DNA from 3 places in the Cohaesibacter intestini genome. Region 2 is predicted to be linked to each of the others. Evidence: predicted binding sites of a transcription regulator. Region 2 holds the regulator's gene; each other region holds the start of a gene.
The links. The regulator PhoB, encoded in region 2, activates phosphate uptake and scavenging genes when phosphate is short. The targets are predictions, from matches to a motif close to TGTCATNNANCTGTCAT.

Region 1 (10,953 bases), 1.0 Mb from region 2:
GGGTCCACCATCAAGGGCATGCCCGGATGGGGCTTGGGATTGTCGATGACAAAGATGGTCCGCTTGCGGGCTTCGATCGGCAGGGGGATGCCGAGCATGGCGGCAACTTTTCCTGCTTGTGGGCCTGCGCAATTGGCAACCGCCCCGCAGGCGATGCGTTCGCCCGAGGCCAGCGTGACGGTACTGACGCGGTTGCCGGTCTTCTCAAGGCCGACCACTTCGCCCTTGATGAAATGGACACCCGCTGCAATGGCTCCTTTGCGGACCAGATCAAGCAGCATATGGGCATCGAACCAGCCCTCACCGGACTGACCGTAGCAGCCTGCGGCCAGATCGTCTGTATTGAGCCAGGGGAAGCGGGCTTTCATGGCAGCTGGGTCGAGCAGAATATTGTCCGCACCATTGGCCATCTGGATCGCGTGATTGGATTGCAGGATGGGAAGGCCTGCTTCGGTTGCCAGAATCAGATAGCCGTCTTCGCAAAAGCCGATATCGGCCTGTGGGCCAAAGCGGTCCTGCAACTCACCGATGAAGCGGCGACCGAACAGGGACAGCTGGATATTTTCCGGTGTCGAGAATTGTTGGCGGATCGAGGCCGCCGACAAGGTGGTTGAGGAGTTGGCATAGGTGGGGTCTTTTTCAACCACAATGACCGAGCCTTCAAAGCCGAGATCCTTTTTGAGGAAATAGGCAAGGCAAGCACCCATGATCGCTCCGCCGATGATGACGAGATCTGCTTGTTTCATTGTTTTCCGTTCTGAATTGTCCACTCTGGTTGGACACCACCTTCCCCGGATGGCACGATTCGCCTAAGGAAGGGGGTGGCGACCTGCATCTTTGGTGCTTATGTTGTCGCGCTTGCATAATGCCGTGATGATCGGAGAAAATTCAATGTCTTTCAGACCACGTCGTACCGCCCTTTACATGCCCGGCTCGAACGCCAGGGCGCTTGAAAAAGCCCGCAACCTGAATGTCGATGTGCTGCTGCTCGATCTGGAAGATTCGGTCGCTCTTGACCAAAAAGAGATGGCGCGCGATCAGGTGGTCGAGGCCGTCAAGGCCGGCGGCTTCGGGCATCGTGAAGTGGTGATCCGGATCAATGGCATGAATACCCCATGGGGGGAGGCGGATCTGTTGGCCGCCGCAAGCGCCAAGCCGGACGCGATTGCGGTGCCGAAGGTGGATTGTGCCGAAGATGTCTATGTGGTTGGCCGCAAGCTCAATGATGCTGGCGTCGATCAGGCTGTGCGCATCTGGGCGATGATGGAAACCCCCGGTGCGATGATCCGGGCGGCGGAAATCGCCGGGGCGGTGCAGGAATATCATGGACGCCGTCTTTCCTGTTTTGTGTTGGGAACCAATGACTTGTCGAAAGAAACCCGCACCGCTATGGTGCCGGGCCGGGCGCCGATGATGCCGTGGCTGATGCAATGTCTGGCTGCTGCCCGGATGTCGGATCTGACCATCCTTGACGGGGTGTTCAACCAGTTCAATGATGCGGAAGGTTTCGTAGCCGAGTGTGAACAGGGCGCCCAGATGGGTATGGATGGCAAGACGATTATCCATCCCAAACAGATCGAGGATTGCAATCGAATCTTCTCGCCAAGCGCGGAGGAAATCGCCTCCTGCCGGACCATTATCGACGCGTTTGATGCTCCGGAAAATCAGTCGAAGAATGTGATGACCATCAATGGCAAAATGGTCGAACGTCTGCATGCGGAAATGGCCCGCCGGGTCGTCGAAATTGCCGATGCCATTGCCAAGCGGGATGAGCAGAAGTCATGAGTGAAAGACAAAAAGTCTATCGGTTTCTCACAGCCATCGATGATGCAGGCTTTTGCCACAAGGTGACGGAAGCCCTGTCTCAAGGGTGGGAGCTCTATGGCTCGCCCAGCTATGCCTATGATGCCAAGGAAGGCATCATGAAATGCGGGCAAGCGGTGGTCAAAGAGGTCGAGCCGTTCGACTATAGCCGCGAGGTGAAATTAGGGGCGCTTTGAGCGCCCTTTTTTCTATTTGCGATCCCCTATTCCAGATCCATGCAATTGGCGAAGAAGGTGGTGGTGGCGGGCCAGTCGGAGAAGGTGCCCGCAACGCCGATGTCGTTGGCCAGCACGTTGAGAAGCGCATAGACATCGCCTTCCTGTGTGATGACATCATTGACCGAGCGATAATACCAACCGCCGCCTTTTGCCAGATTGCCCGAACGCTCCAGCGACCATGCGATGAGTTTGAGGCCTGCTGCCTTGGCTTCGCGCGCGTAGGTGGAGGGGACGATTTTGCCATCCTTGGCGGTGACCAGCATCCAGAGCGGTGGGGCGAGATAATGGACGCCCATTTCTTTCAGCTCCTGCATCGAGGGTTGAAAGGTTGAGGCATCCATGATGTCCATATCCTTGCCATAGCGGCCATCGAGCCAGACGGCCTGTTTGCCAAAGGCGGGTTCATGCTCGATCCAGTAAAGCACGTCATCGAGATTGAAGCTTTGCGGCCAGACGTCGGACGGCGGAACCCCTGCTTCCTTATAGTCATCGATTAGTTTCTGGGCATAGGCGGCTTGGCTCATGCCATCAAAGGGCATCGGGACGGCAGGGGCTTTGAGTTCCGGGGTGAATTTCGAACCCAGCGATTTGAGCAGGGCGATTGATTCCTTGTGTGTCATCAGCGTGCCCGCCGCATTGGCATAAAGATCGGTGCGCCAGTCGGCGGTGGCAGACATGTAGCTATCAACATCGGTGGCGCGCGGGTTGGCTGCATCCATCTTGCCGTTGAGTTGCCGGAATTCAGCGAGCGTCAGGTCGGCGGTCAGGCATCGTGCGGCGGCTTTCTTGTCGCTGGTTGCCGGGCTGAAGGGCTTGGCGCAGGTGGCCGCGAGATCAGTGGCCAGAATGTTGGTGGTGGTGTGGAGGTCATCTTGCGCGTGGCGGCAGACCAGCTGTTTGTCTTTGGTGAAGGTGACGTCGCATTCGATGATGCCTGCCCCCATGCGGGCGGCGGCCTTATAGCTTTCCAGCGTATGTTCGGGGAATTGCAACGGTGCGCCGCGATGGCCAATGGAAAAGAGGCGCGGGGTGAGGATCTTGCCAGCCTCGATCTCGCTGACACAGGCCGCAAGTTTGTCCTTCAGCGGGCCGTCCTTCATCTGGTCGACAAGGAAGAGGGGGCGCGGGCCGATGGTGGCGGCGTCAGCGAGACCAAGCGGGGCGGCGATGAAGGCCAGAGATACAATAAACGGTCGGGCAATATGGGAAAGCATGGAATCCTCAGATGGGGCGAGCGAATCAATCCGTTTGTCGGTTTGAGCGGGAGCCGACAGAGTTACCCTGTCATCCTAACGTTTGAATGACAGCATTGCTGCGCTGCAATATAGTTTCTTCAAGCGCATTGACACTATTCCATGCGTCTGAGGGAGGATAAAGATGAGCAAGACCAATCCGGGCAATTATTTCGAGGATTTTTCCATCGGTCAGATCATTCGCCATGCGACCCCGCGCACGGTGACCACCGGCGACGCGTCGCTCTATACGGCGCTCTATGGGTCGCGCTTTGCGGTGCAGAGTTCGGATGCTTTTGCCCGGGCCATTCGCTATGAGCGCGCGCCGATTGATGATCTGCTGGTCTTTCACATCGTGTTCGGCAAGACGGTGCCGGACATTTCGCTCAATGCGGTGGCCAATCTGGGTTATGCGGGCTGTCGCTTCCTTGTGCCGGTCTATCCGGGGGACAGCCTGTCGGCCCAGTCCGAGGTGATTGGCCTGAAGGAAAATTCCAACGGCAAGACCGGGGTCGTCTATGTGCGCTCGACCGGCGTCAATCAGCACGGGGACGTGGTGCTGGATTATGTGCGCTGGGTGATGGTGCGCAAGAAAGAGCCTGAAACGCCGACCGGGCATGATCACGTGCCCTTGCTGCCCAAGGCCCTTGGCGCGGACAGTCTGGGGGACGCGGTGCCTGTGCTTGATGTCGATGGCTTCGATCTGGCTTTGTCCGGCTCGCCGCATCTGTGGGGCGATTATGAGATTGGCGAGCGAATCGATCATGTGGATGGCATGACCGTGGAAGAAGCCGAGCATCAAATGGCGACCCGGCTCTATCAGAACACCGCCAAGGTGCATTTCAACCAGTTCACGGAAGGGCAGGGGCGCTTTGGTCGCAGGCTGATTTATGGCGGGCATGTCATTTCGTTGGCGCGGGCCCTGTCCTTCAATGGGCTCGGCAACGCGTTTCATGTGGCTGCTATCAATGGTGGCCGTCATGTGGCGCCGCTTTTTGCCGGTGACACGGTGTTTGCCTGGTCGGAGGTGCTGGACAAGGCGGAATTGCCCGGACGCGATGATGTCGGTGCCCTGCGGTTGCGACTCTTTGCCACGAAGGACTGTTCCTGCGTGACTTATCCCGGCAAGGACGAGGCCGGTTATGCACAAGCGGTGATTTTGGATCTCGATCTCTGGGTGCTGCTGCCCCGCTAGTGGTGCTGCATGTGATCTCTGGTTTTCTAGTGTAAAATACTGATATACTTATGCTATTAGTCGATAGGTGGGTTGCTGAATTGTGCCTTGTTGCATCGTCACAACCGGCCCATGCTGGAACGATGACGCCATAGCTGTGTCTTGTGTCGCTCAAGGGTGCCTTTTGATTGTCAATTGTACCAAGTGAGGAGAAAAAAGTTATCCCACTTGTTCAAAATGCGATCCAGATCAACGACCAGCGGGTAACCTATCTTTTAGAAGGTGTCATGTACTGATCGCGTAGCCGCGCGCGCAGACGGTTTCCGTTTGTGTAACTTTTAGGCCAAAGTCGTATGATTTGATCGTCACTGGCTTTGACCAAAAGCTCTTTTGTCGGTATGACTTTGAGCTAGTCAACCAATCTTACGGTTGCTTCTTACGTAAGCGTCACCTGTCGAGGACCGAAAAATATGACAGACGTCGACCTGAAGGGCAAACGCCCGATTTCTCCCCACGTTCAGCAGGGTGCCTACAAGGTCACCTTTTCGATGGCCATCTCCATCAGTCACCGCATGTCCGGTGTCGCACTCTATGCTGGTACCTTTTTCCTTGCCTATTGGCTGATCTCTCTTGCAGCTGGCCCCGAGGCTTTCGAAACCGCACAGATGCTGTGGGGCTCGATCCTTGGACGTCTGGTTCTGTTCGGCTTTACCTGGGCGCTGATGCATCACATGCTGGGTGGCATTCGCCACTTCATCTGGGATGTGCCTGCGATGATTGAAAAGCCGCAGATCGAATTCCTGTATCGCGCAACTCTGATTGGCGGCGTCGTGCTGACCGGCCTGATCTGGGTTATCGGCTATGCCGCATTGTAAAGCCGGGGAGTGAGACACATGAAAACACCTATCAAAACCATCCGTGGTCTTGGCTCTAGCCATCATGGCACCGAGCACCACTGGGCGATGCGCCTGACATCCGTCTGCCTGATCTTTCTGAGCATCGGCTTCGTCTGGTTTGTCATCAAAGCACTGAACTCCGATTATGCAAGCGCCAAAGCGCTGGTGGGCCATCCGGTGGCTGCCATCCTGCTGCTGCTTTACGTGATTGTGGGTTGCTATCACATGTATCAAGGGTCGTTGACGATCACCGAAGACTATCTGCAGAACCAGCTCTTCCGGACCTCTGCTAAGATCGCCAGCTTCTTCCTTTCCACCGTTGTCGGTGCCGCCTGTCTGTTCGCGGTGCTCAAAGTGTCATTTGGGGGTTAATAGACCGATGGCAAGTTCTTACAGCATCAATGGCCGGGCCTACACGGTTCACGACCACTATCATGACGTTGTCGTCGTCGGCGCCGGTGGTGCCGGTCTGCGTGCGACACTCGGCATGGCCGAGCAGGGCCTGCGTACCGCTTGTGTGACCAAGGTTTTCCCAACCCGTTCACACACGGTTGCCGCACAGGGTGGTATCGCTGCCTCCTTGCAAAATATGGGTCCTGACCATTGGCAGTGGCACATGTTTGACACCGTCAAGGGCTCGGATTGGCTCGGTGATACCGACGCCATGGAATATCTCGCCCGTGAAGCGCCAAAGGCGGTTTACGAGCTTGAGCATTATGGTGTGCCTTTCTCGCGTACCGACGAAGGCCGCATCTATCAGCGTCCGTTCGGTGGCCACATGCAGAATTTCGGTGAAGGTCCCGCCGTTCAGCGTACCTGCGCTGCCGCTGACCGTACCGGTCACGCGATCCTGCATACCCTCTATGGCCAGTCGATCCGCAACAATGCCGAATTCTACATCGAGTATTTCGCGCTTGATCTGATGATGAGTGATGATGGCGTTTGTGAAGGCGTGGTTGCCTGGAACCTCGACGATGGCACCATCCATCGCTTCAATGCGAAAATGGTTGTGATCGGCACCGGTGGTTATGGCCGCGCCTACTTCTCTGCAACCTCGGCCCACACCTGCACGGGTGACGGCAACGCCATGGTGGCCCGCGCTGGTCTGCCACTGCAGGATATGGAATTCGTTCAGTTCCACCCAACCGGCATCTACGGCTCTGGCTGTCTGATCACCGAGGGTGCCCGCGGTGAGGGTGGCTATCTGGTCAACTCCGAAGGCGAGCGCTTCATGGAGCGTTATGCGCCATCTGCCAAGGATCTGGCCTCGCGTGACGTTGTCTCGCGCTGCATGACCATGGAGATCCGTGAAGGCCGCGGTGTTGGTCCTGATAAAGACCATATCTTCCTGCATCTGGATCACCTCGATCCGGCCATTCTGGCTGAGCGTCTGCCGGGCATTTCCGAAAGTGCGGAAATCTTTGCCGGCGTCGATCTGACCAAGGAACCGATTCCGGTTCTGCCGACCGTTCACTACAATATGGGTGGTATTCCAACCAACTATTGGGGTGAAGTGCTGGCACCGACCAAAGATGATCCAAATGCCGTTGCACCGGGCCTGATGGCTGTGGGTGAAGCTGCCTGTGCGTCCGTTCATGGCGCCAACCGTCTTGGTTCCAACTCCCTGATCGACCTTGTGGTCTTTGGCCGTGCGGCGGCGATCAAGGCAGCGGAAGTCATTGACAAGGAAGCTGCGATCCCAACGCCGAATCTGGCTTGCTTCGACAAGATCATGGACAATTTCGATAATGTCCGTCATGCCAACGGTCCAACTCCGACTGCTGATCTGCGCCTGAAAATGCAGAAGAGCATGCAGAACAACGCTGCCGTGTTCCGTACACAGGAAACGCTCGAGCAGGGTTGCAAGGAGATGAAAGATCTCTGGGGCGAAATGGCTGACATGAATGTGTCCGACCGTTCGCTGGTCTGGAACTCGGATTTGATGGAATCCCTCGAACTTCAGAACCTGATGGCCAACGCTCTGCCAACGGTTGTCGGCGCTGAAGCCCGTAAGGAAAGCCGCGGCGCGCACGCTCGTGAAGACTATAAAGATGGTCCGATGGGTGGTCGTGACGACGAAAACTGGCGCAAACATACGCTGGCATGGCTGGAAGAAGATGGCACCACGCGCCTCGACTATCGTCCGGTCGTTCTGGATCCGCTGACCACCCCTGATGAAGGTGGCATCGATCCGGCCAAGATTGCGCCGAAAGCCCGCGTCTATTGATGCGCCCGCTGTCGGGCAGCTCTGGCTGCCCGGCCTTTTCGAATTTGATGTCCATGATCGTTGGGAACGATCTGGACGAGACCCGATAACGGAGCGAAAAGATGGTTGAACTTGCGCTGCCGAAAAATTCAGTGATCAAGGAAGGCAAGACTTGGCCAAAGCCTGAAGGCGCGACCAACTTGACCGAGTTCAGCATTTACCGCTGGAATCCTGACGACGGCAAAAACCCACAGATGGACACCTACTTTGTCGACCGCGAAGATTGCGGCCCGATGGTGCTGGATGGTCTGCTGTATATCAAAGACAAGATCGATCCAACCCTGACCCTGCGCCGCTCTTGCCGCGAAGGGATCTGTGGTTCCTGTGCAATGAATATCGATGGGGCCAACACGCTGGCCTGTACCTTCGGTATGGATCAGGTGAAGAGCAAGGTCATCAAGATCTATCCACTGCCGCATATGATGGTGGTCAAGGATCTGGTGCCGGATCTGAACAATTTCTATGCCCAGCATGCCGCTGTCGAACCTTATCTGAAGACCGACACGCCCGCGCCGGAAACCGAATGGCTACAGAGCCACGAAGACCGCGCCAAGCTCGATGGTCTTTATGAGTGTGTTCTGTGCGCCAGCTGCTCGACCTCCTGCCCATCCTACTGGTGGAATGGCGAACGGTATCTTGGCCCTGCTGCGTTGCTGCAAGCCTATCGCTGGATCATCGACAGCCGCGACGAATATACCGGCAAACGTCTTGATCAGGTTGATGATGTGTTTGGTGCCTTCCGTTGCCACACCATCATGAACTGCACCAAGGTGTGCCCGAAAGGCTTGAACCCGGCCAAGGCAATTGCCGAGATCAAACGTATGCTCGTCGAGCGTTCGATTTAAGCGAAGGCTGGTTGCGCACCGCGTGGTGCAAGACTCAAAACACATTTAGAAAGGCCGTTCCGTTTCTCGGAGCGGCCTTTTTGTTTGCTTTGTTGCCATTCAATCTCTGGATTGCAAGATTTGGAGTTGCAATCCTTGCATCTTGTAAGTAGGTGATATCAAAATTTCCAAATTCTCTTATTGCGTAACAATTAAATTATTTTTGTATAACAAGCGGTCAGCCGCGATCCCTGTCATGGGGCTGTAGGAAAAGTGGGTTACTTCGCCATCGGGCACCAGCCGTCACTCAGGTGCCAGTCTTTATTCCGGCACTAAAAGTCAATCAGGCACCAAGTCATTTTTGCAATCTCAGTGAGGGAGGCTCACATGCTGCAAACGAATATCCTGTTTGTCGATGAACATAACAATGGTCGCAGCATTCTGGCCGAAGCCTATTTCAATCATCATCAGGAAGCTGTCAGGGCTTTCAGTGCCGGTTTTGAGCCTGATGCCGCTCTGTCGAGAAAGCTCTTTGATGTGCTGCGCGAAGAGAAGTTTGCGCCTGAGGATTATTGCCCCAAGCCGATCGATATCTTTCTGCAACCCTATTCACCACACATTGATCTGATCATTCGTTTCGCGCCGATGGTCAAGGCCTACAAGATGCCGCTGTTTGCCAATCGGCCTACGGTGTTGACCCTGCATGTCGGTGAGGCCGGTCACGCAGACGCTCCGGCGGGCAGTCGGCGGGCACTGCGCTCCTGCTTCGCTGATCTGCAACTGGCGCTCGACCGGGCACTGGCCAATGGACAATTGCCCGGAATTCGGGCCGCCTAGAGCTCGGAGGATTGATTGTCCGTCCCATGTTGCGGGGACTGTGGCTGGGGCGTCGGTCCGGTGCCTGTGCTCTGCTGAGCGGGGATATAAGGATCTTCACAGGGGTGTAAAAATCCGTTCCAACCAGCGAAAATATATTCTACTTTTGTCTGATGTTGCTAGACGAAGGCAGGGGAATGCTCTATTCGATTAGCAAGTCTTCATTCATTTCAAAGACACTACAGGAGATATCAGCGTGAGCGGAATCAAACTGCGCCCCGGCGTCGTCACAGGCGACGAATATTTGCAACTTCTGGAAGCCTGCAAGGAAGGTGGATACGCGCTGCCTGCCGTCAACGTGACCGGTACAAACAGCCTCAATGCCGTTCTGGAAGCGGCCGCCAAAGCCAAGTCGGACATCATCGTGCAGATGTCCAACGGTGGTGCGCAGTTCTATGCTGGTCAGGGTGCGCCTGACGCGATGCGCGCGCGGGTGCTCGGCTCTGTGTCCATTGCTCAGCATGTTCACTTGCTGGCTGAAGAATATGGCATCTGCGTTGTTCTGCATACCGACCACTGCAACCGCAAGCTTCTGCCTTGGGTCGACGGTCTGTTGGATCATGGCGAGAAGCATTTTGCCGCGACCGGTCGTCCGCTCTATACCTCGCACATGATTGACCTGTCTGAAGAGTCCCTCGAGGACAATGTTGGCACCTGTGCAGACTATCTCAAGCGCATGGCTCCGATGGGTATGAGCCTTGAAATCGAGCTGGGCGTCACTGGTGGCGAAGAAGATGGTATCGGCAAAGAGCTCGAAGAGGGGGATGCAGAAAATCCGAACCTCTACACCCAGCCGGAAGACGTGCTGTATGCCTATGATGAACTGTCCAAGATCGGTCACTTCACCGTGGCTGCTTCCTTCGGCAACGTCCATGGTGTCTATGCGCCGGGCAACGTCAAGCTGCGCCCTGAAATCCTGAAACATTCTCAGGCTCTGGTGTCCAAAGAGCGCGGCGGTGGCGAGAAGCCATTGAGCCTCGTCTTCCATGGTGGTTCCGGGTCTTCCAAGGAACAGATTGCCGAAGCCGTCTCCTATGGCGTGTTCAAGATGAATCTGGATACCGACATTCAGTTCGCTTACGCAGAAGCCGTGGCTGCCAAGGTCGACGAGAAGCCGATTGCCTTCAAGCATCAGGTGGATCCGGAAGACGCGACCCCATACAAGAAGTATTACGATCCTCGCAAATGGCTGCGTGCCGGTGAGCTTGGCATGGTTGCCCGTGTCGAGGAAGCCATGCAGGATCTAGGCTCTGCTGGCCGTTCGGTCGCATCCCTCGATGCCTGATAACCCGCTTCTGCAGCAGGTGTTGCAGGCGTTTGGATGATAGATTTTGACCTCCCGGATGATTTCATTCGGGAGGTTTTTCATGCCTGTCTCACCGTTGGAACTCTGAGATCTCCGCAGTGTCGTTTACGTAAAAAACCGCTTGGCCAAAAAAGATTTTGCGCTCCCCGGTCGGCCCTGTTATCAATTCAACCGTTGCGATTTGGATTTTTGGTCAGAAAGTGGCATAACAGGAAACAATTCCTCCGCTTCTGGCTGAGAATGGATGAAATCAGGATCGATCTGTGACGAAGTCTACGTCTCTTTTTGCATTGTTGATGTGCGTGGTTGCGCTTGGTGGGTGTGCTGTCTCTGGCGG
Region 2 (10,953 bases):
TGAAATGAAAGCCCATGTTCAGCCTGACACGCGGGTGGATCTGAGCAAAATCGTGCGCCATGTGGCCGACGCCCTGACCCCGCTCTCCAAGGAGTATGATGTTGCCATCACCCCCTGTGACTGTTCTGTCAATCGCTGGGTGTCGGGGGACCGGGACGAATTGGTTCAGGTGTTTGAAAATCTGGTCTCAAATGCCCTCAAATATGGTCAGAGCGGTAAGCGCGTTGAAATTCTCTGCAACCTTCTGGATGATCCAGCCGACGGGAAATCCTATTATTCGGTGAAAATCAGAGACTTCGGCCCCGGAATCCCGGCAGAGCATTTGCCACGCCTGACCGAGCGTTTCTATCGCATTGATGTTGCCTCATCGCGTGAGCAAAAGGGCACTGGTCTGGGGTTGGCGATCGTCAAACATATTTTGACTCGCCATCGTGGCAAGTTGTTGATTGAGAGCAAGGCAGGGGAAGGTGCGACCTTTGACGTGCGACTCCCTGTCACAGAGATTGACACTTTGTGACAGTAAAATGACTATCCAAAAAATTCTCCAACAAATACAGACTCTTAAATTGTCATAATACTGAAATATAAGTGTCATATACCCATCACATCCGAGCGATAGGGTCCGCCTGTCTCGAGCGATTGACGGCTTTTGCGAGCGCACATTTCGTGCCCGATGCCAAGACGCCCGTACCTATCAAGAACGGTCATGTTGGGTCATAGAAGACCTGTCCGTTCAAAAAACTGACTTATGGAGAGGTCACGTGAAATTTGCTTCTTTTGCTAGTGTAGCTGCTCTTGCTGCAACCACCATTCTCGCCGGCACCGCTGCTCAGGCCCGCGATCAGGTTCAGGTTGCCGGTTCTTCCACCGTTCTTCCTTACGCAACCATCGTTGCTGAATCCTTCGGTGAAAACTACCCAGACTTCAAAACCCCAATCGTTGAATCTGGTGGCTCTTCCGCTGGCCTGAAAGAATTCTGTAAAGGCACCGGCCCAGAGACCATTGACGTTGCCAACGCTTCGCGCAAAATCAAAGATTCCGAAGTCAAGTCTTGCGGCGAAAATGGCGTCAAGGAAATCGTTGAAGTCAAAATCGGTTATGACGGCATTGTCTTCGCTTCTGACATCAATGGCGCTGACTTTGCATTCGAACCAATCCACTGGTTCAACGCTCTGGCACCAAAAACCGTTGTTGACGGCAAGCTGGTTGACAACCCGAACAACAAATGGTCCGAAATCGACGCTTCCTTCCCAGAGTGGGAAATCGCTGCTTACATCCCTGGTGAAAAGCACGGTACCCGTGAAGTGTTCGAAACCAAGGTTCTCGAAGCTGGCTGTAAAGCCGCTGGCGCTTTCGATCTGTACATGGCTTCCGGCCTGGACAAAAAAGCAGCTGCCAAAGAGTGCTTCAAGGTTCGTAAAGACGGCAAGTCTGTCGACATTGACGGCGACTATACCGAAACCCTTGCTCGCATCGACTCCAACAAAACCGGCATCGGCGTCTTCGGTCTTGCTTTCTACGAAAACAACACCGACAAGCTGAAAGTTGCGACCATGTCCGGTATCGCTCCAAACGCTGCCGTGATCGCTGATGGTACCTATCCTGTGTCCCGTCCTCTGTTCTTCTATGTCAAGAAAGCGCATCTGGGCGTCATTCCTGGCCTGAAAGAGTATGTTGACTTCTTCATGTCCGACGACATGACCGGTGAAGGTTCTCCAACCGCTGAATATGGTCTGGTTCCTGCTCCTGCTTCCGAGCGTGATGCGATCCACGCTGCGATCAAAGAAGGCAAAACCCTCTAAGGGTTGCCGTCTGGCCATGCGCGCGATGCGCGCATGGCTTTTTTGTACCCAGATTTCAGCCGCTTCTTGCCATTCGGCTGAGCCTTCTGACAGGCGCTGGCAATCGACACCATGCCCGCCGTCAGGAACCTTCATTGAGGCGTTTTCCGGCCTTGGCCTGACATTCGTTGCGCGGGGGCAAACGCGAAACAGATGGGGCAGACCGGAGAAATCTCAGAGTTGAAACTGCGTCACTAACGCATTGTTCAAGGGACAGGTCGCTATGAGCCCGCTTTGGCTTCTGGCTGCTATTTTTGTTTTCGCACTGGTGGGATCCTTTCTCGGGCGCAGCCGCGCCATAGCCAGCGTCGACGGAAATGTGTCAGCTCTCCATTCACGACCCGGATATTACGGTTCCTACGTTCTAATCTGGACTGCGCTCCCAGCTATCGTCTTCATGGTGGCTGTGATGATTGCTCAGCCGATTGTCAACAGTTCCGTGGTCGATACCGAATTGCGGACTGGCTACATGCAGGCCTGTTCCCATGCAATGGGCGGCATCGAAGGGGAACAGGACGCAGACCAGCCGAAAATCTGCTCTGACAAGGATGAGTATGAAGCCCACGATACCCGTCGGGCTCTGATGTTTGGCGTCGTCAGCAATGTCGCCGATGGCCTGACCTACCTGTCCGAACACGAACGGATCCAGCTGCGCAGTGGCCTGATTGCAGTGCGGCCAACCCTTGCAAAATATGGCGTCGCACTTGCAGAGAATGTCAACAAGACCGTTGTTCATACCGCCTATCGGTTGAATGAGGTCAAACAATTGACCAGCTATGTGATGTATGGCGGCATTGCGCTGTTGCTGTTTCTTGGTCTGTTTCTGTCCTATCGTCGCATCCAGCCAGCCTTGCGGGCCCGCAATCTGGTTGAGGCCAATGTCAAGGTTGCCTTGATCCTGGCCTCATCGATTGCCATCCTTACCACGGTCGGCATCGTCTTCTCGATGCTGTTCGAGGCAATCCACTTCTTTGGCCATGTCAATCCGCTGGACTTCTTCTTCGGAACCTCTTGGGACCCTCGTTTCTCGTCAGTTGGCCGTCAGGTCGATTCAGAAGGCGGCACCTTTGGCCTCATTCCGCTGCTTTGGGGTACGCTTTATATTTCGATGGTCGCCCTACTGGTGGCTGTACCAATCGGTCTGTTCGCCGCCATCTACATGGCGGAATATGCCACCAAGCGGGTGCGGGCTACAGCCAAGCCTCTGCTGGAAATTCTGGCCGGTATCCCAACCATCGTTTACGGTTTCTTCGCTCTCGTGACGATAGGCCCATTCTTCCGCGATGCGGGTGCTTCGATCGGCCTGACCATCTCGGCCAACTCGGTGCTGACGGCCGGTTTCGTGATGGGTATCATGCTGATCCCGTTCATCTCGTCCCTGTCGGACGACATCATCACCGCGGTGCCGCAGTCGCTGCGTGATGGATCGCTCGGTCTGGGCGCCACGCGATCGGAAACCATCAAGCGGGTGATCTTGCCTGCGGCCCTGCCGGGCATTGTCGGCTCGATCCTTCTGGCCGCCTCACGCGCCATCGGCGAGACGATGATCGTGGTGATGGCTGCGGGTATTGCCGCCAACCTGACCGCCAATCCGTTCGAAGCCGTGACCACGGTGACAGTAAAGATTGTCAGCCAGTTGACCGGTGACCTTGAATTCACCTCGCCGCAGACCCTTGTTGCCTTCGCTCTGGGGATCACCCTGTTCTGTATCACGCTAGGGCTCAACGTCTTTGCCTTGCACATCGTGCGCAAATATCGGGAGCAGTATGACTGATGACTGATACCACACCAAATCAAGTCGACTCGGTTGTTGAAACTGCCCATCGCGAGGTCGGTCTCAAGAAACGCTACGCGTCGGAAACGCGCTTCCGTCTGGGCGGGGTTGCAGCGATCGCAATGGGCATCCTGTTTCTGATCATCCTGTTCTGGTCGATCGTCTCAAAGGGCTATACCGCCTTTGAACAGACCCAGGTCCGCCTCGATCTTTATCTTGACGAGCAGGTTATCGACCCGTCGGGCAACCGGTCCCGCAGTGAATTGCAGCGGGCCATTCGCTACAACAAGATTATTGAGCCGGCCTTTTATCGCGCTCTGGGCATTGATCCCAAGGACAAGACCAAGCGCAAGGAAATGCGGGAAGCCAAAAAGCTGATTTCCCGTGGTGCCGCCATTGAAATCCGTGACATGGTTCTCAACGATCCTTCGCTGATTGGCAGCCGGAAAACCATGTGGCTTTTGGCCGACGGGGATGTCGACAGCTTCGTCAAGGGACAGATTTCCCGCGACATTCCTGAAAGCCGTCGCCAAATCAGCGACCAGCAAATTGGCTGGATCGACGATCTGCGCGAACGGGGCATCATGGACAAGAAGTTCAATACCGGCCTCTTCACCTTCGGCGCTTCGTCCCGTGCCGAGACGGCCGGTATCGGGGTTGCGGTTGTCGGGTCAATCTTCATGATGATCACCGTTCTGGTTCTGGCTCTGCCAATCGGGGTGGCTGCATCGATCTATCTGGAAGAGTTTGCACCCAAAAATCGCTGGACCGACCTGATCGAGGTCAACATCAACAACCTTGCTGCGGTGCCTTCCATCGTGTTTGGCCTGTTGGGTCTGGCCGTCTTTATCAACTTTGCCGGTCTGCCACGGTCCGCATCGATTGTCGGCGGTCTCGTTTTGACGCTGATGACCCTGCCGACCATCATCATCGCCACCCGCTCTGCCTTGAAGGCGGTTCCACCGTCCATCCGGGAAGCGGCCCTCGGGGTTGGCGCATCCAAGACACAGGCCATTTTCCACCATGTGCTGCCCCTTGCCTCTCCGGGCATTCTGACCGGCACCATCATTGGTCTGGCTCAGGCCCTTGGGGAAACCGCACCGTTGCTGATGATCGGCATGGTGGCGTTCGTCAAGGATTTTCCAGTCAATCCGTTTGATCCGGCGACCGCCCTTCCGGTCCAGATTTACATGTGGGCCGGTGCAGCGGAACGCGCCTTTGTCGAGCGCACCTCGGCTGCCATCATGATCCTTCTGGGCTTCCTCGCCCTGATGAATATTTCTGCGGTGCTTCTGCGTCGCCGCTTCGAGCGTCGCTGGTAGTCAGCGACGCCGTGAACCAACGTTATTCCCGCGCTCGCCGATGACCACAGGTCAATCGAGTTCAGAACAAGCGAGCCCCGAACAGGATAGTGAAAGCATTGACCATGCAGGATACCAACCCGAATATTCAGAACGCCTCCGCGCGTGCGAAGCCGATCAAGATGTCCGGCGAGAAAGTCACCGTCCATTATGGTGAGAAGCAGGCTCTGTTCGATGTCGATCTGAAGATCGAAGAAAATCAGGTCACCGCACTGATCGGCCCGTCCGGCTGTGGCAAGTCGACTTTCTTGCGTTGCCTGAACCGGATGAATGACACGATCGACATTTGTCGCGTCGGCGGCGCCATCAAGCTTGGCGACAGTGACATTTACGACCCAAAGGTGGATGTGGTCGAGCTGCGTGCCCGCGTTGGCATGGTGTTCCAGAAGCCCAACCCATTCCCCAAGAGCATCTTCGAGAATGTGGCCTATGGCCCGCGCATTCACGGTCTTTGCCGCAACAAGGCAGAGATGGAAGAGGTTGTCGTCTCTTCCTTGCAGAAGGCCGGTCTGTTTGAAGAAATCAAGGACCGCCTTGATGAGCCAGGCACCGGCCTGTCCGGTGGGCAGCAACAGCGCCTGTGCATTGCGCGCGCCATCGCGGTCAGCCCGGAAGTCATCCTGATGGATGAGCCCTGCTCGGCCCTTGACCCGATCGCCACGGCAAAGGTTGAGGAGCTGATTGACGAATTGCGCGAGAATTACACCATCGTCATCGTGACCCACTCCATGCAGCAGGCTGCCCGTGTGTCTCAGCGCACCGCTTTCTTCCATCTTGGCAATCTCGTCGAGGAAGGCCAAACCGATATGATCTTTACCAACCCGAAAGATCAGCGGACGCAGGACTATATCACCGGCCGCTTCGGCTAAGCTTTTTGACTTCGCGGCAGGCTGGAATCAGCACATTCTGGCCGCCAAATGAGCGACTATCAGGGGAATACCAAGAATGTCTGATCATATTGTCTCGTCCTATGATGACGACCTGCGCGAGCTGACCGGCCGCATTGCCGAAATGGGTGGCCATGCAGAGCGCATGGTGGAAGAAGCTGTTAGTTCTCTGGTCCGCATGGACATGAGTGCGGCCCATGCAACGGTCGCAAAGGATGCGCTCATCAACAAGCTGGATCAGGAAATCGAAGAGAAAGCCGTTCTCACCATCGCCCGTCGCCAACCAATGGCGAAGGACTTGCGTGAGATTGTGGCAGCCCTGCGCATTTCCATCGATCTGGAGCGCGTTGCCGATCTGGGCAAGAATATTGCCCGCAACGCCTTGGCTCTGGAAGGCCGCAGCCATCCAAAGCAGTTGATGCACGGCATCGAGCATATGGCCGAGATCACTCTTGACCAGCTGCGCCGGACGCTGGATGCCTATACCGCCCACGACGAGAATGTGGCATTGGCCGTGGTCCAGAAGGACCGTGAAGTGGATGCCCTGTACAATTCGTTGTTCCGTGAGTTCCTCACTTACATGATGGAAGATCCACGCAACATCACCGTTTGCACCAACCTGCTGTTTGCTGCCAAACATCTCGAACGCGTCGGAGATCATGCAACCAACATCGCTGAAACGATCTATTATGTGAAAACCGGGCATACGATGGACGATCGTCCCCTGTGATGCTCAAGGAGCCGTCTGGTCTCCTGACATCGTCCATCAAAAACGGGCATGACGTCGTCTTGGATGTCGTGCCAACTTGAAGGTATGATCCGATTTTTTGCCCCTGCTGGCACGGATCTTCGGAATGTGGAACATTTGGCTATGAGCCCCAAAGTAATGATCGTGGAGGATGAAGAAGCCCTTAGCCTTCTTCTGCGTTACAATCTGGAAGCCGAAGGCTATCAGGTAGAGGTTATTGCCCGCGGTGATGAAGCGGAGAGCAGGTTGCAGGAAACCCTTCCAGACCTGCTGCTTCTGGATTGGATGCTGCCGGGACTGTCTGGCATCGAATTGTGCAGGCGCTTGCGTGCGAAACCGAAAACCCTCAAGCTCCCCGTCATCATGCTGACGGCGCGGGGCGAGGAATCCGAGCGCATTCGCGGACTTTCCACTGGTGCTGATGATTATGTGGTCAAGCCCTTCTCCGTACCGGAGCTGATGGCCCGTGTGCGGGCAATCCTGCGCCGGGCCAGCCCGGATCTGGTCGCAACCATCCTTAAGGCCGGAGATTTGGAGCTAAACCGGGAGACCCATCGCGTCAAACGCGCCAATCGCGAGGTCAATCTGGGCCCGACCGAATATCGTCTGCTGGAATTTCTGATGCAGAATCCGGGTCGTGTCTATTCCCGCGAACAGCTGCTCGATGGGGTCTGGGGCCATGATGTCTATGTCGACGAGCGGACCGTAGATGTCCATGTGGGGCGCCTGCGCAAAACCATCAATCGGGGCCGGGTGAAAGATCCCATCCGCACCGTGCGTGGCTCAGGCTACAGCTTCGATGACCAATTTGCGGTTGAGTGATCCGGTTATATTGATCGACAAAAAACCGGCCCTTGTTGTAGAGCCGGTTTTTTTGTTTGTTCTGTTTGTATCACAGCCTAGCGGCTGGCGACCTGATCCGTGTTGCGCTTCTTGAACAGACCGAAGAGGCCGCGCCGTTTCGGTTTTTTCACCTCGGCCACGGAGCGCTTGGGCTTGGTGATTTTTCTCACCACGCGCTGTTTCTTGACCTTGGCCGGCGTCTTCTTGGCATATTTCGGCAAGGAGGGTTTGGTCAACACAATGAAATCCGTGCCTTGTGGCGTGGTTTCGCGGCTGAAGCCACGATCGGATATGGTGAGCGATGCACCATTGCCAATCAGGTGATTAACCTGCGCGCGGACATGATCAGGAATGATGACACGATCGAGAATGTCTGTGGACGCCACGATCCCATCATCGGCGCCCGGATCAGTCACCCCATAGCGGTCTTGCAGCCTGGCTGTCAGCATGTCACCAAGAGCCAGCGCCCGCCAATCAAGCTTACCTTCTTCTTCACGCGAAAGCGACGCGGTGAAGAGGTGGGCGCCGAGCGCTTGCTCGGGATTGCGGATCTGGATCGGAGCATCGAACAGGGGCTTGAAATTGTGACGCACAAAGAGGTGGCCAGTCGGCACTGCGCCCTTGCCTGCTGCCTGATACAATTGCGCCAGCAGGGTCTGATCGATCTTGCTGGAGATTGAAGACTGGCGGCTTTCGATGCTGTCTTTCTTGGAAGCGACAAAAGCGTTGACAGCACTCAGTGTCATTTTGCCCACAAGGCCATCGGGCGCGCCCGCATCAAAGCCCAGTTTGTTCAGCAAGGTCTGGACTTCATGGACCAGATTGCCTTTGGCCTGACGGGTGATGAAAATACGCAAGGGCTTGTCGCTCTGGCGGATTTCAGCAAACCGGTTGAGGCGCTTGGCCATTTGATGGGCCAACGGATCAAGCGGTGGCTTGTCGGACAGGAGGGCAACCTTGCCAAAGGTCTTGGTGGCCTGGCGTTCGGCTGCCTGCACAGACGACAGTTTGTCGAAAGAGGTCATTTCCTCTGGCTGGAACAGCACCGGATGGGCAATCAGTTCCGGTGCAGCATCACGATTGGCTATCACCACATGGGCGCCACGCTCGGTGAGGCTGAAAAGCTTTTTGGCAAAGCCGTTGGGCAACCGGATGCAGCCATGGGACGCCGGATAGCTCGGCACAGAATTGGATTCATGCAAGGCAATGCCAGACCATGTCAGGCGCTGCATGTAAGGCATTGGTGCGCTGTTATAGAGGTTGGAGAAATGGCGGCGACGCTTTTCCAGAATGGAATAGATGCCGGTCGGGGTGGTGTGGCCGCGCTTGCCGGTCGAAACACGCGAGGTCGCAATTTCCTCACCGCCCTTGAAGACCCGCAGACGCTGATCCTTGCGCGAGACAATGATCTGCACAGGCGCGTCCAACGTAGGATCCAGATGTTTTTCAGCCTTGCTGGAAACAGGCAGTTGCGAGACAGGCGTGCCAGCCGCAGCTCCGACAGCGGTGCTGGACAGAAGCACGGTAACAGTGAGCATCAGCTTGCTCGGCGCTTTCCCTTGGTGAACCAATTCTTTTCCCTCATTCGATCGGAAACCACCCCATCCTTGGTCAAACGTTCCATACGTCAGGCCCGGATTTTCCGGCTGGCTTCAATTCAACATTCGGGCCGAAGGATGATCCTGAGAACCACCCACGCCGGCAGCAATACACATTCGAGAATATCGTATCAGTATATCTGTCTATATTGGTCAGACAAGAATATTTTCCTCAGGAGAGGCGTTTTCACCCAGCGCGGTGCCAACCGGAAAAAGCGCTCTATTCTGCCATTTCCCCATCCCCATCGGAGTCTGTCTCACGCAAAGTTGATCGCCTTACCCAAACGTCAAAAAGGTGACAACCCTGCAAAGAGAAGCAAAACTTAACTTTTCTTAACGTTTTGCGCAAGAATACTTTAGCGACACTCCCTAAACCAAATAGATACGCCATATTTTTAAACAATCTATTTAAGCGCAGGAAATTTCGACTCTCGCACTTGTGTTTGCCGGGAACTTTATCTGTCCATAACCTCGAAATGCCCCTGATTGCCCCGACTTTATATTGACACCGCTACTAGGGTGCTTATGGTTTGGCCGAATACTCGTGCAAGAGGGTGTGTGCGGGTGATTGAAGCATGTGCCATATCCGATCTTGACTGGCCCAGAGATGGATGTTGTACAGAGACAGTTTCCGTCTTTGCAATGACCGAGCCATCTCGCTTGGTGCAAGAAACGGAAGACAGATTGCGCCGTTCCCCGCACCGGCTCACCGTGGCTTTGTCACCGGAACCGGGCAGGACGTGCACTTGAGAAAAAGGCAAAAAGACATGACGCAGGTTGACTTGGCTTCCCTTCAAACAATGATCGACGACGCGTTCGAGAAACGCGACAGCATCACCAACACCACCAATGGTGACATTCGCGGCGCGGTCGAAAAGGCGCTGACCTTGCTGGATAGTGGGCAGGCGCGCGTGGCTGAAAAAGGCGCTGATGGCAATTGGGTGGTCAATCAGTGGCTGAAGAAAGCCGTGTTGCTGTCTTTCCGCCTCAACCCGATGGAAATCATCAAGGGTGGTCCGGGCGATGCAACCTGGTGGGACAAGGTGCCTTCCAAGTTTGACGGCTGGAGCGGTCTTGATTTCGAGAAAGCCGGTTTCCGTGCCGTGCCAAACTGCATCGTGCGCCGCTCTGCCCATATCGGCAAGGGTGTCGTGCTGATGCCATCATTCGTCAATCTGGGGGCCTTTGTTGGTGAAGGCACCATGGTCGACACCTGGGCAACTGTTGGCTCCTGTGCCCAGATCGGCAAAAATGTGCATATTTCCGGCGGCGCTGGTATTGGCGGCGTGCTGGAACCCTTGCAGGCCGGTCCGGTGATCATCGAAGACAATTGCTTCATCGGTGCGCGCGCCGAGGTGGCCGAAGGCGTCATTGTCCGTGAGGGCTCTGTGCTGTCGATGGGTGTCTATCTTGGTGCCTCCACCAAGATCGTCGATCGCAATACCGGTGAAATCTTCATGGGTGAAGTACCGCCCTATTCTGTGGTTGTCTCCGGTGCCATGCCAGGCAAGCCGCTGCCAGACGGGTCTGCTGGTCCAAGCCTTTACTGCGCGGTCATCGTCAAACGTGTCGACGAACGCACCCGTTCCAAAACCTCGATCAACGAGCTGCTGCGCGATTGATCCCCTAAAGATCTTTGACATTCTCGAACCCCGCACTGTTCCAGTTGCGGGGTTTTTGTTTGTCTTATCCCCAAGGGCGCTTGCCCCAGAGTGCATTCGGAGCGCCAGATGAGATCGTCGCTCACCTGACCGGTGGGCTAGAGAATGAAAATGGTGATGACGGTTAAGAAAGTCCCCCTTTTGGGGACAAATGGCGTTATCCTTTTCAGACATCCAAATGTGCATACCTTCAGCACACCACCTGTAAGATGTCACGGTCACCTCACACGGGCCGAAGCC
Region 3 (10,953 bases), on a different contig from region 2:
ATGTCGAAATTCTGTCTTCGAACCATGGCGGATATCGAACGTCCGGCCATTGCTGCCATTTGGCCAACTTTACGTGGCGAGTCTATTGTGCTTGACGTTGGGGCAACCATTGGTGCCGATGCATCACAACTCATCGACTTCGCGATGATGGGTGGTGCGATGTCCAGATCCCTGTTTGGCATTGAGCGCCCGACGGTGGGCCTGCTCAATATTGGCGAGGAAGATGTGAAGGGCCTTGATGAAGTCAAGGAAGCCAGCCGCCTTCTTCGCGATTTCAAGCTGCCGCATATCGAATATAAAGGATTTGTGGAAGGCGACGATTTGGGCAAGGGTGTCGTCGATGTGGTTGTGACGGAAGGCTTTTCCGGCAACATCGCGCTGAAGACTGCAGAAGGGACCGCCAAGCAGTTGGCAACCTATTTGCGGGAATCGATGAAGCGGACCTGGATGTCACGGCTCGGTTATGTCTTTGCGCGCTCGGCTTTTGACCGATTGCGCGAAAAGATGGATCCGAGCAAGGTCAATGGCGGTGTCTTTCTCGGCCTCAATGGCATCGTGATCAAAAGTCACGGCGGTGCCGACGGCGAGGGATTCTCATCTGCCATCGGTCTTGGATATGACATGGTCAAAAATGGCCTGACGCAAAATATTGAACAGGATTTGTCTGTTTTCAACAAAAACCGGTACGCGATCGAAGAAGAACTCGCGACCGATGAGGAGAACGCATAAGTGAGTGTGTTACGATCAGTCGTCGTAGGTTCGGGTGCCTACTTGCCGCAAAATGTCGTCACCAATGACGACATGACGAAAATCGTCGATACGTCGGATGAGTGGATCCGCCAGCGAACTGGTATCGAGCAGCGTTACTTTGCTGCGGAGGGCGAATATACCTCTGATCTGGGGTACAATGCCGCAATCGACGCACTGAACAACGCCGGAATGGATGCGCAGGACATTGATCTGATCATCTGTGCCACTGCCACCCCGGACAACACATTCCCTGCGACCTCCGTTGCCATCCAGAACCGTCTGGGCATTCATCATGGTGCCGCATTCGACTTGCAGGCCGTATGCTCGGGTTTCGTTTTTGCCTTGTCGACTGCCGATATGTATATCCGCTGCGGTCGCGCGAAGAATGTACTTGTTATCGGAGCCGAAACATTTTCCCGTATTCTCGACTTTGAGGATCGGACCACCTGCGTGCTGTTCGGCGATGGGGCCGGTGCTCTTGTGCTTCAGGCACAGGAAGGGGAAGGGACGAATGACGATCGCGGCATTCTGACCAGCCATATCCGATCTGATGGCCGGCACAAGGAAAAGCTGCTGGTCGATGGTGGCCCCTCCACCACACAGACCACCGGTCATTTGCGCATGGAAGGCAAGGAAGTCTTCAAGCATGCGGTGGGCATGATCACCGACGTGATCACCGACGCCTTTGCCGCGACGGGCATGTCGGCGGACGATCTTACCTGGTTCATCCCGCATCAGGCCAACCGCCGGATCATCGATGCCAGCGCCAAGAAGCTGCATATCGCCAAAGACAAGGTGGTCACCACAGTCAACCTGCATGGCAACACCTCGGCAGCGTCCATTCCGCTGGCCATCAACACCGCCGTTCGCGATGGCCGTGTGAAGCAAGGGGATGTGGTGATGCTCGAAGCCATGGGCGGCGGATTCACCTGGGGGTCCGTCCTGCTGCGCTGGTAGTCGACTTCTGGCCTTTGAGATATTTGGTTTGCCCGCAGGGCTTGCACCATGGCAAGCTCGGCGGGTTTTTTGTGCGTCATTATTTCCTGCGACAATACAGAGGCTTGCTATCCAAGGCTTACTTGGAACTTGAACACTCACTGACTTTTGTCGTCATATGCGCACCCGGCAGGGATCAACGAAGCCGCCGATAGCCGTTTCATCCAACAATAGCCGAATTAATGACCGTCCATACAGACAATTGCGCACTCTTGCAGTTGACGGAACCCGATTCCGGCAATACCATTTTAGCCTAGGTGAGTCAGAGTTTATGCTTCTAGATGAGGGTTGTAGCATGGGGGGCAAGACAGTTACACGAGCGGATTTGTGTGAGGCGGTCTATCAGAAAGTTGGCCTGTCTCGAACAGAATCTGCCGAACTGGTTGAGATGGTTCTGGAAGAAGTAAGCAATAGCCTCGTAGAAGGGCAACAGGTCAAATTGTCTTCGTTTGGTACTTTCTTCGTGCGTGAGAAGAGTGAACGGATCGGGCGTAACCCGAAAACCGGGCAGGAAGTGCCGATTTCTCCACGTCGGGTCATGGTTTTCAAGCCATCCAACGTACTGAAGAAAAAGATCAACGATTCGCTTGCTCCGGTTAAATCCTGATTTCATGAAGGCTGTTTTCTCATCGTGTGGATGGGCGTGACCCAAATCACGCCTGATTTGTATGATATGTACGCATTGCGCCGGGGTTGGATGGTCTGGCGGCTTGATATATTTTGATGTTTTTTAGCGGCGGCGATAATCGGTTACGCGAGCTAGGTGGGAATCTTGCGCAAAAGCCCAGATGCATTTCGGACGATCAGCGAAGTTGCGCAGGATCTCGACCTGCCGCAGCATGTGCTGCGCTTTTGGGAAACCCGCTTCTCCCAGATCAAGCCGATGAAGCGGGGCGGCGGTCGTCGCTACTATCGTCCCGATGATATTGATCTGCTCAAAGGTATTCGCCATCTGCTTTATGATGAGGGATACACGATCAAAGGTGTGCAGCGCATTCTGAAAGAGCAGGGTGTCCGCTATGTGATCGACACGATCGTCGGCACCGATGAGACATCCGAAACCGCAACTGCTGCGCAGACTGATGCAGGGGCGACTTCCGCACATCAGGACTATCTTGAACCCAATCAGTTGGAAGTGGCCCGTCCGCCATTGGTTGCTCCACGCACCCCGGCACCGGAATCGCCCCAGCAACAGATGGCTCACCCGGCAGGTCAGATGCCAGCGCAAGGAGCGGATCATTCTGCCGCCCAACCTGTGCGTCCTGCTGCGGGGGGATACAATGCCCCTCAAGCCGCTCCCTCAGCTCCAATCAATCACGCAACAGCTACAGCCCCTGTTCCGCAACCGGCTGCGGCCGTGCATGCGATCCAGCAGGCGGCAGCAAATGCAGTGCTCGGACAAGGTGACGCGGGTCCTGCCCACCCAGCCGCTCCCGCTCCGAACCAACCGGGCCCGCAAGCTGCGCCACCTTCAGGACTTCAAGCAGGGCCCCAGGCCGGGCCTCAGACTGGGTCCCAGACCGGGCCTCAGACTGGGTCCCAGACCGGGCCTCTGACAGGGCCATATGCCGCAACTGCTCTGGCTCAACGTCCGGTGGCCGAGCCGCACTATCAGGACCAGCAGCCTCAGTCTTCTGCCCCACAACCGGCCCAACCTGTTGTCACAAGGGAGCCGGACCAAGCTCAGCCCGTCGGTCAGCAATCTGTTTGGCAAGAACCGCAGCAGCTGCTTTCATCCACTACCCCCCCACAGCCAGTCGTCGCAAAGTCAACTCAGCAACAGGTCCCAACCAGCGACATGCAGCCGCCAAAGGCCGCCAATCTGGCGCGGATGCATCCGCATGAGGGAGAACATCACGGCGTTGCGCTGCCCCGCGATCTAGCAATGGGTGAACCCAAATTCGTTTCTGGTGAGGCTGCATCTATTTCGGTTTCCGAAGCGCAACGCGTCTTGGGTGAACAAAGCGGCGGTACCAGCCTGTTCAATCGGCTGCGTGGACGCTCGGAAGAGGCCGCCAAGTCTGAAAAGCCCAAAGCCGGCATGGCAAGAGACGATATTCGTCGCCTGCAATCCACGCTGTTCGAACTGCTCGAATGCAAGCGAATCCTTGATCAGGCTCGTTCTGAAGACAGATAGGGTCGCCATGAGGGCAGGGAGGTTAGCGCAGGGCTTCCATCAGATCCTGAGAGGCAGATGCAACCGTCTTGGTTGCCAAGGCACTGGCCTTGAAGGCAACCTCCGCTTCAATCAATTCCACCAATTTGGCAGGATCAAGACTGGGGGATGCGGAGACTGGCGCAATCGGATCGGTCGGCTTGACCTCTGACTGTGCCTTGACTGTCGTTTCCGGCGCATTGTCGGGCACAGGATTGGCGATGCCGATCGCGATATCCTCGAGGCGATCTGCTGCAGCCGTCATTCCGGCGGAGGCTATGGACAATGCTGGTATCATTGCTCCAGTATAGCGCCGAAATCTTAATCATCTTTTTGCCCGAACCGCAAAATTCTGTGCTTTTTGTAAGAATGTCGTTAACTGTTACGACAGAACAGACTGCCGGACAAAAAAATGGCCCCGCAATCCAACAGGGCCAGTATAGGCATCATCGGTCAGAAACCATGACGCTCTGGTGTGCGTGGTTCGGCCAGCGTGGCAAATGGCCATGCGCTGAGCCTAACGATCCCCGACAAGAGCGACTCAGTGGATGTCACCCCTGCCAATGTGATGCAGCGAACCTAGGCATCGGATATTGCACTCATGTGACATGTCTTGATGTCAGCAAGCAGCTCTGGGCTTTGTTTGTCATTCAGTGCCAAACAAGCTGTGTCTGTGCATCTTTTTTATGGGGCATGGGAAATTTACGTATGCAAACTGTGCGTCTCCCTATGTTAGGCTTTTTCCGGTAACGACAGCGAGGCAGGCAGATGGCGAAGAAAAACTCTTCCGAAGACCAGAAAAAGAGCGGCAAGATCTCCAGCGAACTATATGAAAGCGAGTTGCTGCGCCTGCAGATTGAACTTGTGAAAATGCAGGAATGGATCAAGCAGACCGGACATCGGGTAGTCGTCATCTTTGAAGGCCGTGATGCAGCAGGCAAGGGCGGAACCATCAAGCGGATCACCGAACCGCTCAATCCTCGCATCACGCAAGTCGTTGCCTTGCCCGCCCCGACCGAGCGCGAAAAGACTCAATGGTATTTCCAGCGCTACGTCGCCCATTTGCCTGCTCGGGGTGAGATGATCATTTTGGACCGGTCCTGGTACAACCGGGCTGGTGTCGAGCGGGTCATGGGATTCTGCACTGAGGAAGAATATCGCGAGTTTTTGCGCAGTTGTCCGGAATTTGAGCGCATGCTGGTGCGTTCAGGCATCCAGTTGATCAAATACTGGTTCTCCGTTTCAGACGAAGAGCAGGAACGCCGCTTTCAGAACCGCCTGAAAGATCCGACAAAACGTTGGAAGCTGAGCCCAATGGATCTGGAAAGCCGCAAAAGATGGATGGATTACTCCAAGGCGAAGGATGAAATGTTCGCCCATACGGACATCAAGCAAGCGCCTTGGTATGTGGTCGAGTCGGACATCAAGAAACATGCACGGATCAATTGCATCAGTCACCTTCTCTCGATGGTGCCTTATGAGGATCTGACACCCGAGCCGCTCGAGCTGGAACCCCGACCGGTCCAGAGCGGCTATGTTCGTCCACCAATGGACGAGCAGACCTTCGTGCCGGAGGTCCACAAAGACCTTTGAGAGCTGTCTTCGGAGAACGGTCCCTGCAAACCACAAGGCGCGGCTTTGATCGCGCCTTTTGTGTTTGCATTGGAAATGTCCAGTCCCCCCTCAGGCAAACGCGCAAGAGGCGCAGCAAGCAATATGCTGCGAGGGGAAGATGGATAGATTTTAAAGAGAAGAAAATGGTCGGAGCGATAGGATTCGAACCTACGACCCCTTCACCCCCAGCGAAGTGCGCTACCAGGCTGCGCTACGCTCCGACACGTGGGCTTTATAGAGTCATTGTCATCCGCTTGCAATAAAACTTGCGCCCGGTCGGGCAATTATCCTCAGTCAACCGCTTTGAAATGCATAACAAAGTTGGATTTCAGAGGCAGAACGGAAAAGGGCCGGCATGTGGCATGCTGGCCCTGATACAATCAGCGGTCATCCATTCGCGTGGCTGATCAATAGGCATTGTCCTGATTGAGCAGCTTGAGTGGCGTGACGGCAAGGATATATAGATCCATCGATAACGACCAGTTTTCGATATAGTAGATATCATGCTGGACACGCTGCTTGAGTTTCTCCGGATCGTCAATTTCACCGCGCCAGCCATGGATCTGCGCCCAGCCTGTGATGCCCGGCTTGACCTTGTGGCGCGCCATATATCCGTCGGCCACTTCCTCGAACAATTTGTTGTTGGTCTGCTGGTGCGGCACATGGGGCCGGGGGCCAACCAGTGACAAGGTGCCGGAAAGCACGTTGAACAATTGTGGCAACTCATCAATCGACGTCTTGCGGATGAAGCGACCGACCTTGGTGACGCGATTGTCGTTCTTGGTGACCGATTTCTGCGCCTTCTGGTCGGAGCTTTCATGATAGAGGGAGCGGAATTTGTAAACGACCACTTCCTCGTTGTTGAAGCCAAGACGTTTCTGTTTGAAGATGATTGGCCCCTTGCTGTCGCGTTTGATGGCGATGGCCGTGCCAACCAGCAGGGGAGACAGCACAAGAATAGCTGTCGCCGCGACCACCACATCAAAGGCGCGTTTGAACAACGAACCCCAATTGGCGATCGGTTTGGCAAAGACCGGCACGGTGGGCAAATTTCCGACATAGCTGTATGTGCGGCGACGGAACTGCATCTTGTTCATGTGAGCGCTCAGATGAATATCAAGCGGCAGAACCCAGAGCTTGTGCAGCATCTGCAAGACACGATTTTCTGCGGTCACGGGAATGGTGACAATCAGCATGTCGATTTTGCAAAGACGGGAAAACTCGACCAAATCACTGACAGTGCCGAGCTTGGGATAGCCCGCGACAATCGCAGGTGACCGGTCATCATCGCGGTCATCGAAAATTCCGCAAATGCGAATGTCGTTATTTTCCTGCGCTTCCAGTGACTCAATGATTTCTGCCGCTGGTCTCCCACCGCCGACAATAACAGCGCGACGTTCGAGGCGGCCATCGGCCTGCCAGCGCCGGATAAACAGGGTCTCGATCGCTCGCATGGAGCACATTACGGCCAATCCCAGCGTAAACCAGATGCCCAGCCAAGCGCGGTTTTGTTCCAGATCCGTGCCAGAAAGAAAGCCGACCAGAAGAAACAGCACGACCAGCATCGTCATCGAGCCAATCACCTTGCCCAGATGCGGCGCCATATTGTTCATTTCATGCACATTATAGCCGTCCGCAGACAACATGAAGAGCATGAACAAGGCCGCTCCGACGATCGAGAAGGTCAGTGGCATCTCATATCCGGCCAACTGCGCCCCTCCCGCGATGGAGTAGGCCGTCAGTCCCATGATCATGACAATCAGAAAATCGGAAAGCTGCACCAGCCCGCGCACCATCATGGGGGCGTAGGTCGTCGTCGAGAATTCCGAGGCGACTTCACGAGCAAGGTCGGAAATCTGGGAACTTGACCGGAAATCTTCCTCTTGTGCGGTCGCCAGAACAGCACTTGATGAAAAGGCTGTCTTCGGATCCAGAGCCTGCATAGTCCAACACCATTGGTTTTGAGTTCGGTTGTGACTAAGAGGATTAACAGCCAATTTTTGAATAAGATTTAACCGACTGTTTTTCTAAACACGGGTGAACCGCTTTTGGCCATTGTAGTTAACAAAGTTCAAAAGACGACACGCAGCAAGGCTGGCTCATCGGGTCCCTCAGAAAAGCCGCTCGCGAACATAGATGGTGTCACCCGGACGCACCGGGGCAGTCAGCTTGACGCGGCCTGTCAGGATCTTGCCATTCAACTGCCGCGTGACATCGACATAGCGTTGCTGGGCGCGCGGCGAGAAGCCGCCTGCAATGGCAATGGCTGTCTGCACCGTCATGCCGGTGACATAGGCATATTGCCCGGCAGTGGTCACTTCACCCATAACAAAGAACGGCCGATACTGGGAAATTTCGACGGACACGTCAGGATTCTTGATGAAGCCATTTTCAAGGCGTGCGGCAATGTCCCGCGCCAGATCGTTCGTCTCGCGGCCACGGGCCACCACATTGCCGATCAACGGCACCGAGACATAGCCCGACTGGTCTACTGTATATTCATTATTCAGTTCGGTCTGATTGTAGACAATCAATCGCACCCTATCTCCTGAATCGAGCAAATAGGGCCCGACGAGGGATTTGTGGAAGGCTTCGCCTGCAGGCCGGTAGCTGGAGCAACCTGCCAAACCGGAAATTACGGCCAAAAGAACGAGAATACGAACAAACATCGGAACCGACTCATCAGATTAAGACTGCATCTTTTATGAAATATTGTGGTTAATGCTGCGTAAAGAGGAGGAGGTGCATATCCATTTGATCGCGTTATTCGTGCATTTTGCTTCGATTTTGGCGAGGTGAGGCCGTTGTTAAGGAGCTGGTTACCATGACGTGTCAGGATTTGGGAAACCTCATTTACGGCGACCTAGATCCATGCCCAATCAGACCAGTCAAAGTTCCAACAACAACGCCATGCCTGTCAGACAGCCATTTTCGCATGCCGGGTGGTTGCTGTGCCTTGCTTTGCTGTTGCCTTTGGTGGTCGCTTCGGTCAGTGCATATTGGGTGACGATGCAGGAGGAGAGCTACCGCGCAACCGCCAATATTCTGATCCTGGCGCCCAATGAGCGCTATATACCGGAGCAGGGGGCTGCCCAGTCGGTTTCTGACTGGCAGAATGCAGACCGAATTGTTCAGGATGCACGGCAATTGCTGTTTGGGGAAGGAGAGCGGACAAGTGCCCTGATGGCCAAAGTTTCTTTATCCTTTGACGCAGCCTTGCGAACCCTGTCGATCCGAGTAACCGACGAAGACCGTGAAGAGGCAATGAACAATGCCAACCGGCTGGCAAATGCGTATCTCTCCCGGTTGAAAGCCCGCCGCGCCACGCAGTTCCATGATGCAGTAGACAAGCTTGCTACCGATATTTCCGCGATTGAGTTCCAACAGGTCGCTCTGACCGCTAGGCTGGCTCCCAATCCAGTTCCCCAATTGGAGAGTGACGCTGCTCTTCAAACCTGGAAGGAAAAGGAAGCCCAACGGATCGCCGGGGTGCAGAAAAGCATCAATGCTACGGACCGCATTCTCAACAATATGCGCAACTTGCACCAACAGGCCGTTACAAAACAGAAATATGATCTGTTACCGCCAGAAGCACGACTGCTCGTGCGTGCATCGCTGCCCGAATATTCGATCAAGGCAAGCGCGCTGGGCCTCTTTGTGAAGACCCTATGGATCAGCGCCCTGTCGATGGTGTGTCTTTGGGGGATCTACAGCCTGCATCTGCGACGCAAGTCTGCTCGCCGCTCTGCTGTGCGTCCAGACCTTCCGGTCTCTCTGGAAAAACCTGACGTTGACACACGCAATCCGATTGCAGTCGATTCGACCTCTATTTCTCAGTTGCCAGTACCATTGGAGACAGTGCCTCAGGTGACAGTTCCTCTGGTGACAACTCCACAGGCACCGGTGCAACAGGCCCCTGTGGCTGCCCCTTCACCCGTCCACGACATCATGTCTGGGACAGACTTGGACATGGAAAGCGTGGCCTTGCAAATACGGGCCACTGGGCACCAACGGGTCGTGCTGCTGTCAGAGAGTGGCCGCTGGGGTGAACAGGCGAACATCCTCATGCAGGCGCTGATGGATCTCGATCAGGCTGTTCTGTTGGTCAGATTGGGAGATGCAGGCGCGGATCACGCTCATGCAGGTATCACCGATCTCATCGATCAGACCGCCAGCTATGCCGATCTGGTGCAAATCGATGATAACACAGGGCTGCATCACATCGCTCGCGGTACGCGGGCAATGCGTCTTGAGGACTTCTTCAGTCATGAATTTCATGGGTTGCTGCTGGCTCTGGAAGAGGCATGCGATATCGTGTTGATTGATCTCGGTAGCCATTACGACAATGACTATGCGCTGAAGAGTCTGGGGATTGCTCGCGATGCACTGGCCTGCATTGACGCACCCGATGCCGGGGAATCGGTTGCCCAACAGGTGCGAGCCGTGATAGGGCATTTCGGTTATCAGGACTGCCTGATCTTGCCGTTGGATTGCAAAAAGCAGCTGGATCTCATCGGTTATGAAGAACAGGAAAAGGCCATTGCGGCCGAGTGATCCTGTCGACTAATCCTTTTCCATCCAGCGGATGATCAAACCCGCAGGCACCACCCACAACGCACCGGAAATCACAAAAAAGATAATCTGAACCCAGCCGCTGGCATTGGCGACGACAGCGGCGCCTACGGTCATGCCGACCGCGGCATAAAGAATGATCCAGGTCACCAAAAGGATCATGCCGATGAATTTGCGCGTGCGTTTGTTCATAATCTGTCTTGCCAAGGCGTTGCGAAGTGGAAAGGATCGTGAAACGAAAGCTCACGCCCAGCGTCTTAAACCAGCTTGACGGCTCTGAAAAGAAAAAAGACCAGCAAGGCTCAATGCCAATGGGAAAAATACCAATTGGCGCTTGGGCGGGGTGGAATTTGCACTTTGCCGTGGGCATTTTGTCTGGCAATCGCGTATAAGGGATTCAACAACAAAAACAGGCATGACTTCAAGACCGAAAGACCAATAGGGAGTGTGAGATGGAAGGCCATATCAGTGAAGCGGAACGGGCCAGTCGCTATGTCGACATCAAACCGGACAAGGTGGCACCATCCAGAGGTGCCGTGCGGGTCTGGCTCTATTGCGTCGCGTTCCTTGTTTTCCTGATGGTGATTGTCGGCGGCGCGACACGGCTGACCGATTCCGGTCTTTCAATCACCGAATGGAAGCCGATTCATGGTGCGATTCCACCGATGAATGCCGCCGAATGGACCGAAGAATTCGAAAAATACCGTCAGACACCTGAGTACCAACAGGTCAACAAGGGCATGAGCCTTGAAGATTTCAAGTTCATCTTCTGGTGGGAATGGGGTCACAGGCAGTTGGGTCGCTTCATCGGTCTGGTTTTCTTTGTGCCGATGCTGTTTTTCTGGTTGAGCGGACGACTTTCCGAC

Region 1: DSD30_RS04490 (glycerophosphodiester phosphodiesterase family protein) is a predicted target of PhoB. The motif match lies at 3,332-3,348, and genes of this name have one in related genera.
Region 3: ppk2 (polyphosphate kinase 2) is a predicted target of PhoB. The motif match lies at 4,494-4,510, and genes of this name have one in related genera.

The regions. Positions count from the first base shown of each region.
Region 1 is NZ_QODK01000001.1:1,044,284-1,055,236, forward strand. It holds gene DSD30_RS04475 (NAD(P)/FAD-dependent oxidoreductase) at 1-746, opposite strand, end outside; gene DSD30_RS04480 (HpcH/HpaI aldolase/citrate lyase family protein) at 892-1,785, shown strand; gene DSD30_RS04485 (DUF1737 domain-containing protein) at 1,782-2,000, shown strand; gene DSD30_RS04490 (glycerophosphodiester phosphodiesterase family protein) at 2,027-3,256, opposite strand; gene DSD30_RS04495 (MaoC family dehydratase) at 3,420-4,469, shown strand; gene sdhC (succinate dehydrogenase, cytochrome b556 subunit) at 4,919-5,323, shown strand; gene sdhD (succinate dehydrogenase, hydrophobic membrane anchor protein) at 5,342-5,716, shown strand; gene sdhA (succinate dehydrogenase flavoprotein subunit) at 5,724-7,571, shown strand; gene DSD30_RS04515 (succinate dehydrogenase iron-sulfur subunit) at 7,673-8,455, shown strand; gene DSD30_RS04520 (arsenate-mycothiol transferase ArsC) at 8,822-9,271, shown strand; gene fbaA (class II fructose-bisphosphate aldolase) at 9,507-10,595, shown strand; gene DSD30_RS04530 (AprI/Inh family metalloprotease inhibitor) at 10,880-10,953, shown strand, end outside.
Region 2 is NZ_QODK01000001.1:19,530-30,482, forward strand. It holds gene DSD30_RS00110 (ATP-binding protein) at 1-517, shown strand, start outside; gene DSD30_RS00115 (substrate-binding domain-containing protein) at 762-1,802, shown strand; gene pstC (phosphate ABC transporter permease subunit PstC) at 2,065-3,615, shown strand; gene pstA (phosphate ABC transporter permease PstA) at 3,615-4,937, shown strand; gene pstB (phosphate ABC transporter ATP-binding protein PstB) at 5,042-5,845, shown strand; gene phoU (phosphate signaling complex protein PhoU) at 5,922-6,593, shown strand; gene phoB (phosphate regulon transcriptional regulator PhoB) at 6,735-7,433, shown strand; gene DSD30_RS00145 (L,D-transpeptidase family protein) at 7,511-8,992, opposite strand; gene dapD (2,3,4,5-tetrahydropyridine-2,6-dicarboxylate N-succinyltransferase) at 9,820-10,674, shown strand.
Region 3 is NZ_QODK01000003.1:842,565-853,517, forward strand. It holds gene plsX (phosphate acyltransferase PlsX) at 1-729, shown strand, start outside; gene DSD30_RS14510 (beta-ketoacyl-ACP synthase III) at 730-1,707, shown strand; gene DSD30_RS14515 (integration host factor subunit alpha) at 2,042-2,353, shown strand; partial or broken gene DSD30_RS14520 (MerR family transcriptional regulator) at 2,519-2,771, shown strand; gene DSD30_RS14525 (hypothetical protein) at 3,906-4,187, opposite strand; gene ppk2 (polyphosphate kinase 2) at 4,670-5,494, shown strand; tRNA gene DSD30_RS14535 (tRNA-Pro) at 5,660-5,736, opposite strand; gene DSD30_RS14540 (undecaprenyl-phosphate glucose phosphotransferase) at 5,923-7,458, opposite strand; gene DSD30_RS14545 (polysaccharide biosynthesis/export family protein) at 7,627-8,184, opposite strand; gene DSD30_RS14550 (GumC domain-containing protein) at 8,387-10,069, shown strand; gene DSD30_RS14555 (DUF2842 domain-containing protein) at 10,079-10,279, opposite strand; gene DSD30_RS21595 (hypothetical protein) at 10,318-10,479, shown strand; gene DSD30_RS14560 (COX15/CtaA family protein) at 10,540-10,953, shown strand, end outside.